One region of the Variovorax sp. PAMC28562 genome, then DNA from elsewhere that is predicted to be linked to it. Evidence: predicted binding sites of a transcription regulator. Region 1 holds the regulator's gene; the other holds the start of a gene.
The links. Region 1 encodes FNR, which switches genes on or off when oxygen is low (the NO sensors DNR and NnrR bind a similar motif). Its sites were predicted from a motif close to TTGATNNNNATCAA; they were not measured.

Region 1 (8,723 bases):
AGACGCGCATGGGATCGTGGGAAGTCTTCTGGGTCTTCTTCTACGGTCTGGCCACCTACGGTAACGCCGGCTTCATGCGCGAGCAGGTCTGCAAGTACATGTGCCCGTATGCGCGCTTTCAGAGCGCGATGTTCGACAAGGACACCCTCATCGTCAGCTACGACCTGCCGCGTGGTGAACCGCGTGGCGTGCATGCCAGGGCACAGGACGCACGCACCCAGGGCCTGGGCGACTGCATCGATTGCGGCCTGTGCGTGCAGGTGTGCCCGACCGGTATCGACATCCGCGAGGGTCTGCAGTACGAGTGCATCGGCTGCGGCTTGTGCGTCGACGCGTGCAACACGGTGATGGACCGCATGGCGCAGCCGCACGGGCTGATCCGCTACGCCACGCAAAACGGGCTGGCCGGTGGCTGGAGCGCGGCGCAGGTGCTGCGGCGTGTTTTTCGCCCGCGCGTGCTGATCTATGGTGCCGTGCTGTTGGCCTTGTGCGTCGGCTTGCTCGCGAGCCTGGTGGTGCGCGTGCCGCTCAAGGTCGACGTGGTGCGCGACCGTACCTCGCTTGCACGTATCGCCGATGGCGGCAAGCTCGAGAACGTCTATCGGCTGCAGATCATGAACGCGACCGAGCGCTCGCAGCGTTACCGCATCGATGCCAGCGGACTGCGGGGGCTGGCCGTGGCGACGCCGAGCCAGGCGGTCGATGTCGGGCCGGCCGAGTCGCGCTGGGTGGCGGTTCGGCTGCAGGTGCCTGCAGAAGATGCACCACCCGGATCGCACACCGTTTTCTTCAACGTGCGGTCTGCCGACGGTGTCTCGCAGGTCTCTGAAAAGGCCGTCTTCCTCATTCCCCGATAACCGACTGGAGACTTGAAAATGAGCGCGCTTCTCCCTGCTTCCAAAAGCTCCGGACCGTGGTGGAAATTCCCGCTGGTCTGGCTCGTGCTGGGCCTGCCCGCCGTGGTGGTGGTCGGCAGCCTGACATCGGCCTGGATCGCGATCAGCACGGCAGACCCGGTGGTCGAAGAAAACTATTACCAGAAGGGCCTGGAAATCAATCGGACGCTGGCGGGCAAGTCGGCTGGGCCGGTGGCCGACAAGGCGCTGGTGTCGGCCGAAAAGGGCCGCAACCACACCACGACGCCGGTGCAGGACATGCCGTCGCCGCCGCCGCCGCCGCGCTAGCGCCTCACACCGTCGGGTTGATCATCCTGCGCAAAGCATCGGCGTCGAGGATCCGAACATGCCGCATGTCGACTTCGACGATGCGGTCTTCCACGAACTTGGACAAGGTGCGGCTCACTGTTTCCAGCTTGAGCCCGAGGTAACTGCCGATTTCTTCGCGCGTCATGCGCAGCATCAGCTCCGACTTCGAGAAGCCTCGCGCATACAGGCGTTCCACGAGGTTGAGCAGAAAAGCGGCCAACCGCTCGTCGGCACGCATGCTGCCCAGCAGCAGCATCACGCCGTGCTCGCGCACGATCTCGCGGCTCATGATCTGGTGCACATGGCGCTGCAGTGAAGTGACCTCGCGCGACAGCTCTTCGATGCGGTCGAACGGCATCACGCAGACCTCGGCGTCTTCGAGTGCCACCGCGTCGCAGGTGTGATGGTCGTTCACGATGCCATCGAGTCCGATGATCTCGCCGGCCATCTGGAAACCCGTGACCTGATCGCGACCGTCCTCCGATGCCACGCGAGTCTTGAACACGCCAGTCCGAATCGCATAGAGCGAGGTGAAACGCTCGCCATTGCGAAAGAGGGTTTCGCGGCGCTTCACCTTGCGACGCGTCGCCACCAGGTCGTCGATGCGCGCCAGCTCTTCCGGGTTGAGGCCGACCGGCATGCACAGTTCGCGCAGGTTGCAGTTGGAGCATGCGACTTTGATGGTTTGAGGTGTCATGGCGGCTGTCTCTTTGCGGCAGGTGGTGCGGTGAAATTTGCAGCGTGACAAAGCAAGCGAAAGCGCCGCGCTGCTCCGCTCGATTCTCCGTTCGGCTTTTGTGTCCGCGTTGATGCAGATCAAGTGGCGTTCGAATGATCGAACGCAAAGTCGCAGCACCATGAACCGCTGTCGCCGACCATCGTTGCTCGCGTTCCTTGCGCTGCTCACGCTCTTTCGGCAGCGGTATTGATCATGCAAACCGCACTGGCCGCATCCGCGCTGTTGATGGGACTGGCGGGTGGTCCGCATTGCGTGGCCATGTGCGGTGCGGCGTGCGCGGGTGTCGTGCGTGGGGTGGGAGTTCGACCCGGCCATGGCGTCATCGCGATCACGCCCGCTGCATTGCCGATGGCGCCGTTGCTGCTCCAGGCCGGCCGGATGGCGGGCTATGCGGCAGCAGGCGCACTGGCCGCTGCCACCGTGCAAAGCCTGACGTGGGCCAGCGTGAATGTCTCCGCGCTCCGCGGCCTCTGGATGCTGTTCCACGTGGTCGTGATGGCCTGGGGCGCGGTGCTGGCCGTGACCGGGCGTCAGCCGCTGTGGTCGCAACGGGTCGGCCGTCTGCTCGCAGAGCGATTGCGCGCCTTGACGGGCTCTGCCGCCAGCGTGTTCGCGACCGGTCTTGCATGGGTCGCCATGCCGTGCGGCCTGCTGTATTCCGCGCTCATGCTGGCGAGTCTGGCCAACGGCCCGCTGCAGGGCGCTTTCGTCATGGTGCTGTTCGCGGCCGGCAGCGGTGCGTCGTTGCTCGTCGCGCCCTGGCTCTGGCACCGCTTTGCCATCGGCTTGGGCGCATGGCGCCAGCAATGGGGAACCCGGCTCGCCGGCGTCGCCTTGCTGGTCATCTCCGTGCAGGCGGTCTGGATCGAGCTTGCGCACCAGATCGATGTGTGGTGCCGCTGAAATACGTCGTATCTATTTCATACCTCGACAACTCAGGAATTTGCAATGACAACCCCTAAATCTATTCTGGTTCACCTCGACAGTTCAGCCCGCACCGCCACGCGCGTCGAGCTCGCACGCAAGCTGGCAGAGACCTTCGGCGCCCAGGCGACCGGCATGCCGTGCACGCTCTCTGCGCTGGTGCGCTACCCCTCCGCCCTCGAAGGTGCAGCCGAAGCCATGGCAATCATGCTGGCGCTCGACAAGCAATCGCGCGACAAGGCGTACGCCACCTTCATGGCTGCCGGTGGCGACTCGCCGCACATGCATTGGGCCGAGCCGATGAGCGATGCGCCCTGGGGCTTCGGTCGCCGCGCGCTCTATGCCGACCTTTTGATACTCGGTCAGCGCGATGGCGACAACGCTTACGACGGCGAGCTGCCTGCCGAGTTCGTGTCCACCGTGCTGGTCGAAAGCGGCCGGCCCGCGCTGGTGTTGCCTTACATCTCGACAGGGTCGGTCGACCCGGTCGGGCGCACGGTGCTGGTGGCATGGAAAGAGACTCGCGAAGCTGCCCGTGCGGTGTCCGCTGCGTTGCCCTGGCTGCGCGGCGCGGCGCGCGTGCATGCGGTTTGCTACGGCGACGAGGCAGAGTCGCAACTGCGCTCGCTGCAGGACTATCTGCATTCGCATGGCGTCACCGCGACGGTGCAGGCCGGCGTGCAAGGTGACGGCGACGCCGGTGCGCAGCTGCTGTCGCTGGCCGCGGATGTCGGTGCCGATCTGCTGGTGATGGGCTGCTACGGACACAGCCGCGCACGCGAGTGGGTGCTCGGTGGCGTCACGCGGACGATTCTGCAATCCATGACGTTGCCTGTGTTGATGTCGCATTGAGGGGTCGAGCCAGAGCAGCGTCAACGCACATGAGGCTTCTTGACATTTGCTCGGCCAAGGTCGCCGAGCCTTGATCTGCATCAAGCCCTGCAACGCGGCACGCAGCAGACTGCGATGAGCGCATGCCGGCAACCACGGTTCGCCGCGAGCATCCGCTTTTCAGCCATTGATCGAGGAACCCACCGGATGACGCCCGAACGCAATTCGATCCAGACCCAAGGGGAGTCCCGCGCCCGATACCTCGGCGACCTGGCGACTCACCTTCAGCGCATCCGCGAGCAGGAGCGCGCGCTGCTCGCCCGCGAACTGCACGACGAACTGGGTGCCATCCTGACAGCAGCCAAGCTCGACGTGGCGTGCCTGAAGTCGCGTCTCGACCCAGCGTCGCCCGAGATCGATCGGCGCCTTCAGCATCTGGCGGAAATGCTCGGTCGCGGTATCGCATTGAAGAGCCGGGTGGTCGAGGGACTGTGTCCGTCGTCGCTGGCCAACCTGGGCCTGGCGTCGTCGCTGACCATCCTGTGTCGGGACTTCAGCCTGAGTTCGACGATTGCGGTGACGACTGCGATCGAAGAGGCCCGCGGCGACGATGCGAGTGAGCTGGCCATCTATCGTCTGGTGCAGGAGTGCCTGACCAACATCGGAAAGTACGCCTGCGCCAGTACGGTTTCGGTCACCCTGGTCGATGCGGGAAAGAACATCCTGGTCGAGGTGCTCGACAACGGCATCGGGTTCGACATCGAACAGGTGGCTTCGTCGCGCTACGGCCTGGCCGGAATGCGCCACCGGGTTCAGGCCTGCGGCGGCCGCCTCACAGTCACGTCGGCTCAGGGGCAGGGTACGCACGTCATGGCGATGTTGCCGAAGGTGGTGGTCGAGAGCGCGAAATTGATCGCATGACTCCGGCTCTGACATCCCTCACGCGACGGCGCTTTGCGACCGTGGGCGCTGTGCTCCTGAACGCCTGCTCCTTCGATGGCCGTGAGGCGAGCTATGCCGATGCGGTGCAAAGCACCTGGCACCGGGATGCGACCGAGGCGACCACTGGCCGGCCGCTCTTCGAAGAACTGGTCCGCTGTGCCACGTTGGCGCCGTCGAGCCACAACACGCAGTGCTGGAAGTTCGCGATCCAGCCGCAGTCCATCTCGATTCTTCCGGATCTGTCGCGCAGATGCCCGGCCGTCGATCCCGACGATCACCATCTGTTCGTCTCGCTCGGGTGTGCCGCGGAGAACATGGTGCAGGCAGCGTCGGCGCATGGCCTGCAAGCCGATGTCGTCTTCGATGCAGGCATGGAGGGCGACGCGCTGCGCGTGCGGCTCGAGCCGACCCGGGCGATCCAGTCCGACCTCTATGCGGCGATGTTCGACAGGCAGTGCACGCGCGCCGACTACGACGGCCGCCCGCTGACGGTCGACGAACTTGGGTTGCTGGAACGCGCGGGCACACGCAACGGCGTTCAGATGGTGATCCTCAGCGACAAAGCCGCGACAGAAAAAATGCTGGCGTACATCGTGGACGCCAACACGCGGCAGATCGACGACCCGGCTTTCGTCGCTGAACTCAAGCAATGGCTTCGCTTCGGCGACACGGAAGCCGTTCGGTCCGGCGACGGACTGTTCTCTGGTGCGTCCGGCAATCCGACGGTGCCGCGATGGCTCGGCGAAATGCTCTTCGCCCGCTTCTTCACGCCTGCGCGCGAGAACGACAAGTACGCGAGCCAGGTGCGCAGTTCCGCCGGCATCGCCGTCTTCGTCACCGAGAAGAACGACAAGAGGCACTGGATCGAAGCAGGGCGCTGCTACGAGCGATTTGCCTTGCAGGCGACCGCCCTGGGGATTCGCAATGCGATGCTGAATCAGCCGGTCGAGGTCGCGAGCGTGCGACCCGGGCTCGCGCGTGCCTTTGGATGGGGCGACCGGCGGCCCGACCTCGTCGTGCGCTTCGGTCGCGGACCCGCGATGCCTCGGTCCTTGCGGCGCCCGCTCGAAGCGGTGTTGGCATGACCACCGCAGTCGAGGCGCAAGTAATCGCAGCTGCGATTGCGCCCGCCGTCGCGCCAGGCAGCGATGTCGTCAAGCGCGCCGGGCTGGTCGCCGCCTTCATCGCGCTCGTTGCGATCGTCTTGCTGCCAGCCGCGACGGGCCTCCCTGCCGCGGGGCAGATGATGCTGGGCATCCTCGCCTTCGCGGTGATCGTCTGGATGACCGAGGCGCTCGACTACGCGGTGAGCGCGGTCGTCATCGGCGCGTTGATGGTGTTCTTGCTGGCCTTCACGCCGGATGCGGCGAAGCCCGTGACGTCGGCCACGGCGGCAACCGCGGCGATGGGCACGGGCGCGGCACTCAACCTCGCCTTGTCCGGCTTCTCGAACAGCGCGGTGGCACTGGTCGCTGCAGCCTGCTTCATCGCCGCGGCCATGACGGCCACGGGGCTCGATCGGCGCATCGCGCTGGTGGTGTTGTCGCGGGTGGATGCACGCACCAATCACATCGTCATCGGCGCGATGGTCGTGGGCTTTTTACTGTCGTTCATCGTGCCCAGCACCACTGCACGCGTCGCATGTCTGGTGCCGATCATGATGGGCTTCATCCTGGCCTTCAAGGTCGAGAAGCGGAGCCGCTTCGCCGGCCTGCTGGTCATCACCGCTGCGCAGACGGCGAGCATCTGGAACATCGGCATCAAGACGGCGGCCGCGCAGAACATGGTGGCGGCCGGCTTTATCCAGAAGCAGTTTCAGACCACCATCAGCTGGACCGAATGGTTCGTTGCCGGTGCGCCGTTTTCTGCACTGCTGACCATTGCGCTCTACTTCATCATGACGCGGATGATGCGGCCGGAGATGTCGGAGATCGCCGGCGGCAAGGAGACGATTCGGCAGCAACTCGAAGCCATCGGCAAGATGACTGCGAACGAGTGGAAGCTGCTGGCCATCGTGCTGACGCTCCTCGGGTTCTGGGCGTCTGAAAAAGCGCTGCACGACTTCGATACCGCTTCCACCACCATTGCCGCCATCGCGTTGATGCTGCTCCCGCGCGTGGGCGTGATGAACTGGAAGACCTCGCAGAAAGGCTTCCCGTGGGGCACCGTGGTGCTCTTCGCCATCGGCATCAGCGTGGGAACGGCACTGCTGCAAACGCGCGCCGCCGGCTGGCTCGCCAACCTGATCGTGCAGCACCTCGGCTTGCAGAACGCCAGTGCCTTCGCGATCCTGATGCTGTTGTCGTTGTTCCTCATCGTCATCCATCTCGGCTTTGCGAGCGCCACGGCGCTGGCGTCCACCATGATCCCGATCGTGATCAGCGTGCTGGGCGCGGTGCAGACACCAGGCATCAACGTCATCGGCATGACGATGCTGCTGCAGTTCGTCGTGAGCTTCGGCTTCATCCTGCCGGTGAACGCACCGCAGAACATGATCGCCTACGGCACGGATACCTTCGAGGCACGCGACTTCATTCGCACCGGGTTGATGGTCACTCTGGCGGCTGCGGTGCTGCTGGTGATTTTCTCGCTCACCTACTGGCCGTGGATGGGGTACATGACGCTGTCGAGCCCGCAATGAGTGCGCCAAAAGCCCTTGGTCTTTGCGATCCGTCGGTACTGGCAATCGGGCAAGTGCTGCAGGCGCTCGGCGCCGATGCGACGCAGGGGCTGACCTCGCAAGAGGCGGAACGGCGGCTCGCCGAGCATGGCCCGAATGAACTGCGCGGCGTGCCGCCCGTGGCGACATGGCGTCGCGTGCTGGCGCAGTTTCAAGACCCGCTGGTCTACCTGTTGCTCGCCGCCATCGCCATCGCTGTGGGTGCCTGGGCCATCGAAGGTTTCGAGGGCTGGCCGCTGGATGCGTTGGTGATCGCGGCGGTCGTGCTGGTCAACGGCTTGCTGGGCTATGCGCAGCAGGCCAGGGCGGCCGATGCGGTGGCGGCGCTGGCGCGGATGACCGCCGTGACATCGGCCGTCGTGCGCGACGGCCAGACGCTGCGCGTGCCCAGTGCCGAGCTGGTTTCCGGTGACCTGTTGGTGCTGGGTGAGGGCGATGCCGTGGGCGCGGACGCCCGTCTGCTGCAGGCGGCGTCGCTGCGGGTGCTGGAGGCGTCGCTGACCGGCGAGAGCGAAGCCGTGCTGAAAGACGTGGCCCAGCTGGCTGGCACATCGGCGCTCGGCGATCGGCTCGACATGGTTTTCAAGGGCACGGCTGTCGCCCAGGGCACGGGCCATGCAATCGTCACCGCCACCGGCATGCAGACCGAGATGGGCGCCATCGCCGAGATGCTCGAAGCGACTGTCGAGGCCCCGACGCCGTTGAGCGTCGAGGTGGCGCGCATCGGACGCATGCTGGGCATCGCGGTCGTGCTGATCGCCGCGGTCGTGGTGGCGACGATCTTGTCGATCTCCGAGATCCGCAGCGCCGCCGATGTCATCGCCGTGCTGCTGCTCGGCGTGTCGCTCGCGGTAGCGGCGGTGCCTGAGGGGTTGCCTGCGATTTTGTCGGTGGTGCTGGCGATGGGCGTTCAGCGTATGGCCCGGCAAAACGCCATCGTCAAGAACTTGTCGTCGGTCGAAACGCTGGGCGCCGCATCGGTCATCTGCACCGACAAGACCGGCACGCTCACCCGCGCGGAAATGACGATCGAACGCGTGATGACCGCGTCCGGCAGCGCCCGCATCACTGGCGAGGGCTATGCGCCGCTGGGTCGCGTCGAGCACGAGGGCGCTGCGGTGACAGCCGGCCCGTTGCGTGACGAGCTCACCGTGGTGCTTTCTGGCGGCAGTCTGGCCGGCGACGCACGGCTGCATCAGGATGCCGGCGGCAGCTGGTCGATTCATGGCGACCCGACCGAAGCGGCGTTCCTGGTGGCCGAACGAAAGATGGGGCTGACGGAGGTGCGGCGACAGCGCTTCGCGCGCATCGGCGAAATCCCGTTCACTTCCGAGCGCAAGATGATGTCGACCATCGAGCGCGACCATGCGCACGACGACCAGATCGTGGTGATCACCAAGGG
Region 2 (8,723 bases), 1.0 Mb from region 1:
GCATCACCACCCCGATGCCGACACGCGCAAGCAGAACACCGCCTTCTACGAATTCCTGGTGCCGCTGATCAAGGGCTACAGCACCGAGATGAGCCTGGAAGTGACGTCGCTTGGCGTGCAGGTGCACGGCGGCATGGGCTTCATCGAGGAGACGGGCGCCGCGCAGTACTACCGCGACGCCAAGATCCTGACGATCTACGAAGGCACGACCGCCATCCAGGCGAACGACCTGGTCGGCCGCAAGACGGCGCGCGATGGCGGCCAGACAGCCAGGGCCATCGCCGCACAAATCGAGAAGACCGAAGCTGAACTCGCCAAGCGCGACAGTGCCGATGCGGCTGCCGTCTTGAAGCGCCTGAAGGCCGCGCGCGAAGCCTTTGTCGAAGTCGTCGGCTTCGTGGCGACCAATACCAAGGCATCGCCCAACGCGGTGTTCTCAGGCAGCGTGCCGTACCTGATGCTGGCCGGCAACCTGATGGCGGGCTGGCAACTGGCGCGCTCGCTCATCGCGGCCGAAGACCTCGCGAAGGCCGGCACCGACCTGGCATTCATGAAGGCCAAGGTCGCTACTGCGCGCTTCTATGCAGAGCACATCCTGAACAAGGTGCCTGCGGTACGCGACAGCATCGTCGATGGCGCCGACAGCGTGACCGCGCTGGCGCTCGAGTCCTTCTGACTCTCGACTTCTGAACCCGACTTTCCGACCCTGATTCAATAACTTCAAAAAGACAACAGACCATGTCGAAACTGCCACCTGTGCTTGCGAACCTGCCGCTGCCCATCATCGGCTCGCCGCTTTTCATCATCAGCACACCGAAGCTCGTCATCGCGCAGTGCAAGGCGGGCGTGGTCGGTTCCATGCCGGCGCTGAACGCGCGTCCGGCGGCGCAACTCGAAGAGTGGCTGATCGAAATCACCGAGGAACTCGCGGCCTACAACAAGGCCAATCCGGACAAGCCGGCCGCGCCGTTCGCCATCAACCAGATCGTCCACAAGAGCAACGACCGGCTCGATCACGACATGGAAATGGTCGTGAAGTACAAGGTGCCGATCGTCATCACCTCGCTCGGCGCGCGCACCGACGTGAACGAAGCCATCCACCGCTACGGCGGCGTCGTGCTGCACGACATCATCAACAACAAGTTCGCGAAGAAGGCGATCGAGAAGGGCGCAGACGGCATCATCGCCGTGGCCGCAGGTGCCGGTGGCCATGCGGGCGTGAAGAGCCCGTTCGCGCTCATCCAGGAAATCCGCCAGTGGTTCGACGGCCCGATCGCGTTGTCGGGCTCCATTGCCACCGGCGGCGCGGTGCTCGCAGCGCAGGCGATGGGGGCTGACTTCGCCTACATCGGCACCGCCTTCATCGCGACCGAAGAAGCGCGTGCCAGCGACGAATACAAGCAGGCGATCGTCGACGGCAGCTCCGACGACATCGTCTATTCGAACCTTTTCACCGGCGTGCATGGCAACTACCTGGCGCCGAGCATCGTGGCCGCCGGCATGGACCCGGCCAACCTGCCTGAAGGCGATGTGACGACGATGAACTTCGCATCCGGCGATGGCAGCAAGGCCAAAGCGTGGAAAGACATCTGGGGTTCGGGTCAGGGCATCGGTGCCGTGACGGAGGTCGGCACGGCCGCCATGTTCGTCGAAAAGCTCAAGCGCGAATATGCCGAGGCAAGGGCCCGCCTGTCGCTCTGACATGCCGGACCCGGTGGACGTGTCGACGGTGGACGACCGCGCGGCGCGCATACCGCTGCTCGACGCCGTCAAGGGACTGGCGTGCCTGGTCATCGTCGGCCATCACCTGGCGCGCTACGGGCCGATGCCCGAAGTCGCGTTTCCGTTGGCGCCTGCGCTCATCCACTGGTTGTCGACCGATGGGCGCCTGGCCGTACAGGTGTTCCTGGTCATTGCCGGTTTTCTGACTGCTGGCAGCATGGCCCCGGCAGGGCAGCTGAACGCCGGCAGGCCGCTGGAACGTATTGCGCGGCGGTACCTGCGGCTGATCATTCCGTACCTCGCAGCGCTCATCGTCAGCGTGGTCGTGGCCGCTTTCGCAAGGCCCTTGCTACACGACGACGCGGTGCCCGGCGTACCCAACCTGATGCAGCTGCTGGCGCATGGATTGCTGCTGCAGGATCTGCTCGGCTACGACGCTTTGTCGGCCGGTGTGTGGTACGTGGCGATCGACTTCCAGTTGTTCGCGCTGTCGCTGGCCGCGGTTGGCTTGGCGGCATGGGTCGAGCGGCACTGGCGTCGCGGCAGCGAAGACGCGCAGGACATTGGCGACATGAGCAACATATCCAACAGCGTCGCGCGTTCGTTGCGTGCGCATTGGATTGCCGTGGTGATCGTGTTCGGCCTCGCCACGAGTTCCCTCGTTTTTTTCAATCTCCACGCTGAACTCGACGCGACGGCGCTTTACTTTTTCGGCGCCTATGGTTTGGGGATGTTGACGTTCTGGATCGGTTGCGCCGACCGGTCCGACAAACACGGCAGTCCGGCAGCATGGCGTGCCGGCTTTCTCCTGTTGGCGTTGCTCGGCGTATCGGCATTGGCGTTCGAGTGGCGCAGCCGCATCGCCATTGCGCTCGCGACGGCGCTCGCGATAGCGGGAGCGCAGCGTTTGCATTGGCTGAAGTCGTCTGCGTGTCCGGCGTGGGCCCAGCCGCTCGCACAACTCGGACGCATGTCGTACTCCCTGTTCCTGATTCACTTTCCGGTGATCCTGCTGGTCAGCGCGGTGGTCAGCCATTGGGCACCTGCCGCCCCCTGGATCGACGCAGCGGGCATGGTCGCGGCCATTGCACTCTCGCTGGCGGCAGCGTGGGTTCTCTATCGCCGCATCGAGTTGCGCCCCGCGAGCTGGCGCGCCGTGCTCGCGCTGTTCGCCGGGCTGCTGGTCTGCGGCTTCCTCGTTTCGCTCTGAGCCGGGCGAACCGCCGGCACCGCCGGTGTCCACGCGCAGCGCTGGCCGATCTCCGGTCCTTTTCTTGACACAGATCAATTCGGCCTTCTAGGCACGGTTGCGTCTCGCAGGCGCAGCGGGCAACCTCACGGCACGGACTGGCGGCATCGACGAGCGCCGGCCATGTTGTGCAAACCTTCAGCGATTGCTGAAACTAAAAAGAACATGAAGAAGATGGGATCTGCCTCGGCTGCCTCGGCTGCGCCGACTCCCGCCGCCCCGGCGCCCTCGCTGCGATTCTTCGCGGCGACCGGCGTGGGCGGTGTGTTGCAGGCGGCGGCGGCGTTGCTCTGGTTGCCTCAGGCGGCGTTGCTGGCTTGGGCGGTTCAGCGCATGTCGCAAACAGTCGGCCATCGAGGCGATACCGATGTCGCAGGTCTCGCGATCGCAGCGCATTCCGGGTCATGGACCGAGTTGCTGTCGCCTGCGCTGTCCGCTGTGCTTGCGCCGGCGCTCGGCATCTTGGCGCTCGGCCTGCTGCGCGCGCTGCTGGACGCGTGGGGCACGCGCCAGCTCTTCGGCAAAGCGCGCGCCCATCTGTCGATTTTGCGTGCACGGGCCGCGGCGGCGCTGGCAAGCGGCTCACCGCTCGACCGCCATCGCCCCGCCTCCGGTGCCGCCTCCAGCGTGATCGCCGAGCAGGCCGAAGCGCTCATGCCGTATCTCGTGCGCTATCAGCCGGTGCGTCTGCGCGTCACGCTCGTGCCGTTGGTGATCCTCGTCGTGGTCGCGAGCCTCTCTTGGGTCGCTGCGCTCGTGTTGCTCGTTGCGGCGCCGTTGATCCCCGTGTTCATGGCACTCGTCGGCTGGCGCGCCCGCGCCGCCAGCGAGGCGCAGATGGTCGAGATGGGCAGCATGAACGCCTTCCTGCTCGACCGGCTGCGCGGCCTTGCCACGCTGCGTGCGCTCGGCGCTGTCGACCGCACGGCCGAGCGGCTCGGCGACGCCGCGCAATCGCTGCGCCGCCGCACGATGGCCGTGCTGCGCATCGCGTTCCTGTCGTCGGCGGTACTCGAACTTTTCTCGGCGCTCGGCGTCGCGATGGTCGCGGCCTACGTTGGGTTCCACTTGCTGGGCACACTCCATTTCGGCACATGGGGCAGGCCGCTCGGCTTGGGGCAAGGCCTCTTCGTGCTGCTGCTGGCGCCAGCGTTTTTCGAGCCGCTGCGTGAGCTTTCGGCCGTTTGGCACGACCGTGCTGCCGGCGAGGTGGCATTGCAGGCGCTCACGGCGTTGGGTAACGGCACCGTGCGGTTGCCCGGCGCCGTCGTATCCATGAGCGCTCTCGCAGCCGATCCTGCGCCGGTCCGGGCGATCCATGCGGTGACCGCGGCCAATGCAGCTTCCAGCACCACGAGCGTCAACGGCAAGGCATCGTCACCGCATTCCGCGCCGTCCGTCGTCGTGCGCCATTTGCACTTCACACACGTCGGCGAGGCGACACTTTTTTCCGACATCAATCTGCGGGTCGCACCGGGCGAACACGTCGCCTTAGTGGGCGAGAGCGGTGCCGGCAAGACGGCGCTGTTGTCGTTGCTGGCTGGCCTGCTGCCGGCCGACAGCGGCGACATCGTCATCGGCGGCACTGTGCTGACAGACCGCAGCGTCGGCGCGCTGCGCCAGCGTATCGGCTGGATGGGCCAGCGGCCGCATGTGTTCGCGGGCTCCGTGCAAAGCAACGTCGGCCTCGGTCGCATCGGCGTCGATGCAGCGCGCATCGAAACCTCGCTCGGCTTCGCGGGCCTCGCCGATGTGGCGCAAGCCCGATTGGGTGTTGCGCTGGGCGAGGGCGGCGGTGGACTTTCGGGTGGTGAGGCGGTGCGGCTGGCGCTGGCGCGTGTCGTGGTGAATGCGGGCGTCGATCTGCTGCTCGTCGATGAGCCAACAGCCCACCTCGACACCGAAACCTCGCTGCGCGTGACCGATGCGCTAATGGCGCTGGCGCGCGGCAAGACTCTGATCGTTGCGACGCATGACCCGGTGCTGGCCGCGCGTCTGGATCGGGTGGTCAGCCTGGGCGCAGCCGACACTTTTGAAGTGCGCGAAGTCGTGAGGGAAGCCGCATGAGCACCGCCCGCAAGGATCGCGTCAGTCTGATCCTGCGCCCCTTTCTTGCCACGCAACCCCGCGCATTGCTGCTCGGCGCTCTGCTTGCTGCAATCACCGTGCTCACCGGCATGGCGCTGCTCGGCCTTTCCGGCTGGTTCATCACCGCGACGGCGCTGGCCGGTGCCAACGTCGCGACCGCGTTCATGTTCGACGTCTTCATGCCTTCGGCCGGCATCCGCTTGCTGGCGGTCGGCCGCACGGCCTCGCGCTACGGCGAGCGACTGGTCACGCACGACGCGACCTTCGCCGTGCTGGCGGCGTTGCGCGTGCAGCTGTTCCGCGGCTGGGCGCGTGCCGGTGCCGCGCGCGAGTTGCTGATGCGCCCATCGCGTGTGCTGTTCAGGCTGACCTCGGACATCGACGCGCTCGAGTCTTTGTATTTGCGGCTCGTCGTGCCCGCGATGGCGGCATTGGGCGCTGCGGTGCTGGCCGGCGTCGTCCTCGGCTTCATGCACATTGGCCTGGGCATCGCGTTGGCGGTATGGCTCGTCGCAAGTGGTTGGGGCATCGCCTTCGTCGTGGCACGTCGCGCGCGACGGCCATCGGTGCAACGTGCGCATGCGATCGAAGTGCTGCGTGCACGCGCCGTCGATCTTGTCGCCGGGCAGAGCGACCTCATCATGGCCGGCCGCATCGACGCGCAGCGTGCTGCGCTGGCCGACGCCGATCGGCGCCTTGCCGCAGCCGACCTCGCGTTGAATCGCCTAGAAGCCAACGCCGGTGCAGCGTATGGCATGGCCGGCACGATCAGTTTGGTAGCGGTGTTGCTGGCGGTCGGCGTGCTGGTCGGGGAGGGCCGAATCGGCGCGCCGGCTGCTGCACTCGCGCTGTTGGTCGCGCTCACTGCGGTCGAGCCCTTCGCTGCCATGCGGCGCGGCGCGCTCGATGCAGGACGCACCTGGCTGGCAGTGCGGCGACTCGCGCCGCGCATGGCGCTGGACGATATGCAGTCGAAGCCGTTCACATCCGGCTCGATCGCACCATCGGCGCCATCGGCACCGACCGCATCGAGCGAGTCCGTCGGCGCTGCCCTGTCCAACGCCCCCGCCTCGCTGACGAGCGGCATCGCATTGCGCTTCCACGAAATCACCGCTGCGCCTTCCAGGGCCGGCTCGGACGTCTTGCACGGCGTGTCGCTGCGCATCGACGTCGGCGAGCGCGTTGCGTTGATCGGCCCCAGCGGCGCCGGCAAGTCCACGCTGCTCGCCATCGCGGCCGGCGAGTTGACGCCACGCTCCGGCACCGCCGTGATGCTGCCTGCCTGCCTGCTCACGCAACGCACCGAACTGTTCCAGGACAGCCTGCGCGATAACCTGCGCCTCGCTGATCCTTCAGCCGACGACGCTCGCCTCTGGCACGCGCTCGAAGCGGCAGGCCTCGCACCCGACATTCGCACCGCCGCTGCAGGCCTGGACATGCGACTCGGCGAAGGCGGCCTCGGCCTGTCGGGTGGCCAGTCGCGCCGGCTCGCGCTCGCGCGGCTGTTGCTGCGCCCCACGGACTTCTGGCTGCTCGACGAGCCGACCGAAGCGCTCGATACAGAGATCGCACGTGACGTGCTGCAGCGCCTTGCGCAACACGCCGGACCGCGCACCGTACTCATCGCCACGCACCTGCGCCGCGAGGCCGCGCTGGCCGATCGACTGGTCCGCATGGAAGCCGGCCACATCGTCGCCGACCTGCGTCGCGGCACCCCCGGTTTCGAAGCGGCGCTGCGTGCGCTGCGCCCCGATTGAAGAAGAAAGAGAAAAGGAAACCCCATGGACTTCGACATCGTTGCACTGTCCCGATTGCAGTTCGCCGCCACGGCGCTTTATCACTTCCTGTTCGTGCCGCTCACGCTCGGGCTGTCGATCATCCTGGCCATCATGGAGACCGTCTACGTGATGACGGGCCGCGTGATCTGGCGCGACATGACCAAGTTCTGGGGCGTGCTGTTCGGCATCAACTTCGCGATGGGCGTTGCGACCGGCGTGGTGATGGAGTTTCAGTTCGGCATGAACTGGAGCTACTACAGCCACTATGTCGGCGACATCTTCGGCGCGCCACTGGCCATCGAAGGGCTGATGGCTTTCTTCCTCGAAGCGACCTTCGTCGGTCTGTTCTTCTTTGGCTGGGACAAGCTCTCCAAGGTCGGCCATCTGACGACGACCTGGGCCGTCGCCATCGGCTCCAACTTCTCGGCGTTGTGGATTTTGATCGCGAACGGCTGGATGCAGAACCCGGTCGGCGCGGCCTTCAATCCGCAGACGATGCGGATGGAAGTGGTCGACTTCTTCGCGGTGCTGACCAACCCGGTGGCGCAGGCCAAGTTCGTGCACACGGTGTCGGCCGGCTACATCTGTGCGTCGGTCTTCGTGCTCGGTGTCTCGGCGTGGTACCTGCTCAAAGGGCGCCACATCGAACTGGCCAAGCGCTCGATGACGGTGGCCGCGTCCTTTGGCCTGGCCGCCTCGCTGTCGGTCGTCGTGCTGGGTGACGAGAGCGGCTACCTGTCGAGTGAGCACCAGAAGATGAAGCTGGCCGCCATCGAAGGTATGTGGGAAACCAAGCCTGCGCCGGCCGCCTTCACTGTCTTCGGCTTCCCCGATCAAACTGCCCGCGAGACGCACTACGCGCTGCACATCCCGGCAGTGATGGGACTCATCGGCACCCGCTCGCTCGACACGGTGATCCCTGGCATCGACGAACTGGTGAAGCGCGCCGAGGTCCGCATCCGCGAAGGCATCAAAGCCTACGACGCGCTGCAGCAGATTCGTGCGGCTGGCAGCACGCAGACCGTGTCGCAAGGCGTGCGCGACACCTTCGAGAACAACGCACCCGAACTCGGTTACGCCTTGCTCTTGAAGCGCTACGTCGACGACCCGAGGCAAGCCACCGACGAGCAGATTTCCAAGGCCGCTTGGGACACCGTGCCGCAGGTGCTGCCGTTGTTCTGGCTGTTCCGCATCATGGTCGGCATCGGCATGTTGCTGATCGCGTTGACCGCGACGTTCTTCGTGCTGTCGGCGCGCCGCAGGCTCGACGACCACCGCTGGTTGCTTAAGGTTGCCGTGTGGTCGATCCCGCTGCCCTGGATCGCCATCGAGGCCGGCTGGCTTGTGGCCGAATTCGGGCGCCAACCGTGGGTCATCGAAGGCGTGTTGCCGACGGCGGTCGCGGTGTCGGACCTCGGCGTGAAGACCTTGCTGCTCACCATCTTCGGCTTCATCGCGCTGTACACGGTGCTGCTGGTCATCGAGGTCAAGTTGATGCTCAAGGCGATCCGCAAGGGGCCCGAGCACGAGCATGCGCCCGACGTCGGCGAATCGCACCAGCGCATCGTGCCGGTCGCCCACTTTCCTCTTGCTTCAGCGGAGTAAATAATGACCCTCACCCAACTCATCGACTACGACACGCTGCGCCTGATCTGGTGGGCACTGATCGGCGTGCTGCTGATCGGCTTCGCGGTGACCGACGGCTTCGACCTCGGCACCGGCATGCTGCTGCCGTTTGTCGGGCGCAACGACCTGGAGCGCCGCGTCGTCATCAACAGCGTCGGCCCCGTGTGGGAAGGCAACCAGGTGTGGTTGATCCTCGGCGGGGGCGCGATTTTCGCGGCTTGGCCGCAGCTCTACGCGGTGTCGTTCTCGGGCTTCTACCT

Region 2: cydD (thiol reductant ABC exporter subunit CydD) is a predicted target of FNR. The motif match lies at 2,997-3,010, and genes of this name have one in related genera.

The regions. Positions count from the first base shown of each region.
Region 1 covers NZ_CP060296.1:4,116,714-4,125,436, reverse strand. The annotation lists gene ccoG (cytochrome c oxidase accessory protein CcoG) at 1-857, shown strand, start outside; gene H7F36_RS19315 (FixH family protein) at 876-1,184, shown strand; gene fnr (fumarate/nitrate reduction transcriptional regulator Fnr) at 1,189-1,902, opposite strand; gene H7F36_RS19305 (sulfite exporter TauE/SafE family protein) at 2,137-2,847, shown strand; gene H7F36_RS19300 (universal stress protein) at 2,893-3,720, shown strand; gene H7F36_RS19295 (sensor histidine kinase) at 3,907-4,620, shown strand; gene H7F36_RS19290 (Acg family FMN-binding oxidoreductase) at 4,617-5,726, shown strand; gene H7F36_RS19285 (SLC13 family permease) at 5,723-7,282, shown strand; gene H7F36_RS19280 (cation-translocating P-type ATPase) at 7,279-8,723, shown strand, end outside.
Region 2 covers NZ_CP060296.1:3,084,948-3,093,670, forward strand. The annotation lists gene H7F36_RS14520 (acyl-CoA dehydrogenase) at 1-676, shown strand, start outside; gene H7F36_RS14525 (NAD(P)H-dependent flavin oxidoreductase) at 739-1,701, shown strand; gene H7F36_RS14530 (acyltransferase family protein) at 1,703-2,932, shown strand; gene cydD (thiol reductant ABC exporter subunit CydD) at 3,146-5,038, shown strand; gene H7F36_RS14540 (amino acid ABC transporter ATP-binding/permease protein) at 5,035-6,816, shown strand; gene H7F36_RS14545 (cytochrome ubiquinol oxidase subunit I) at 6,841-8,442, shown strand; gene cydB (cytochrome d ubiquinol oxidase subunit II) at 8,446-8,723, shown strand, end outside.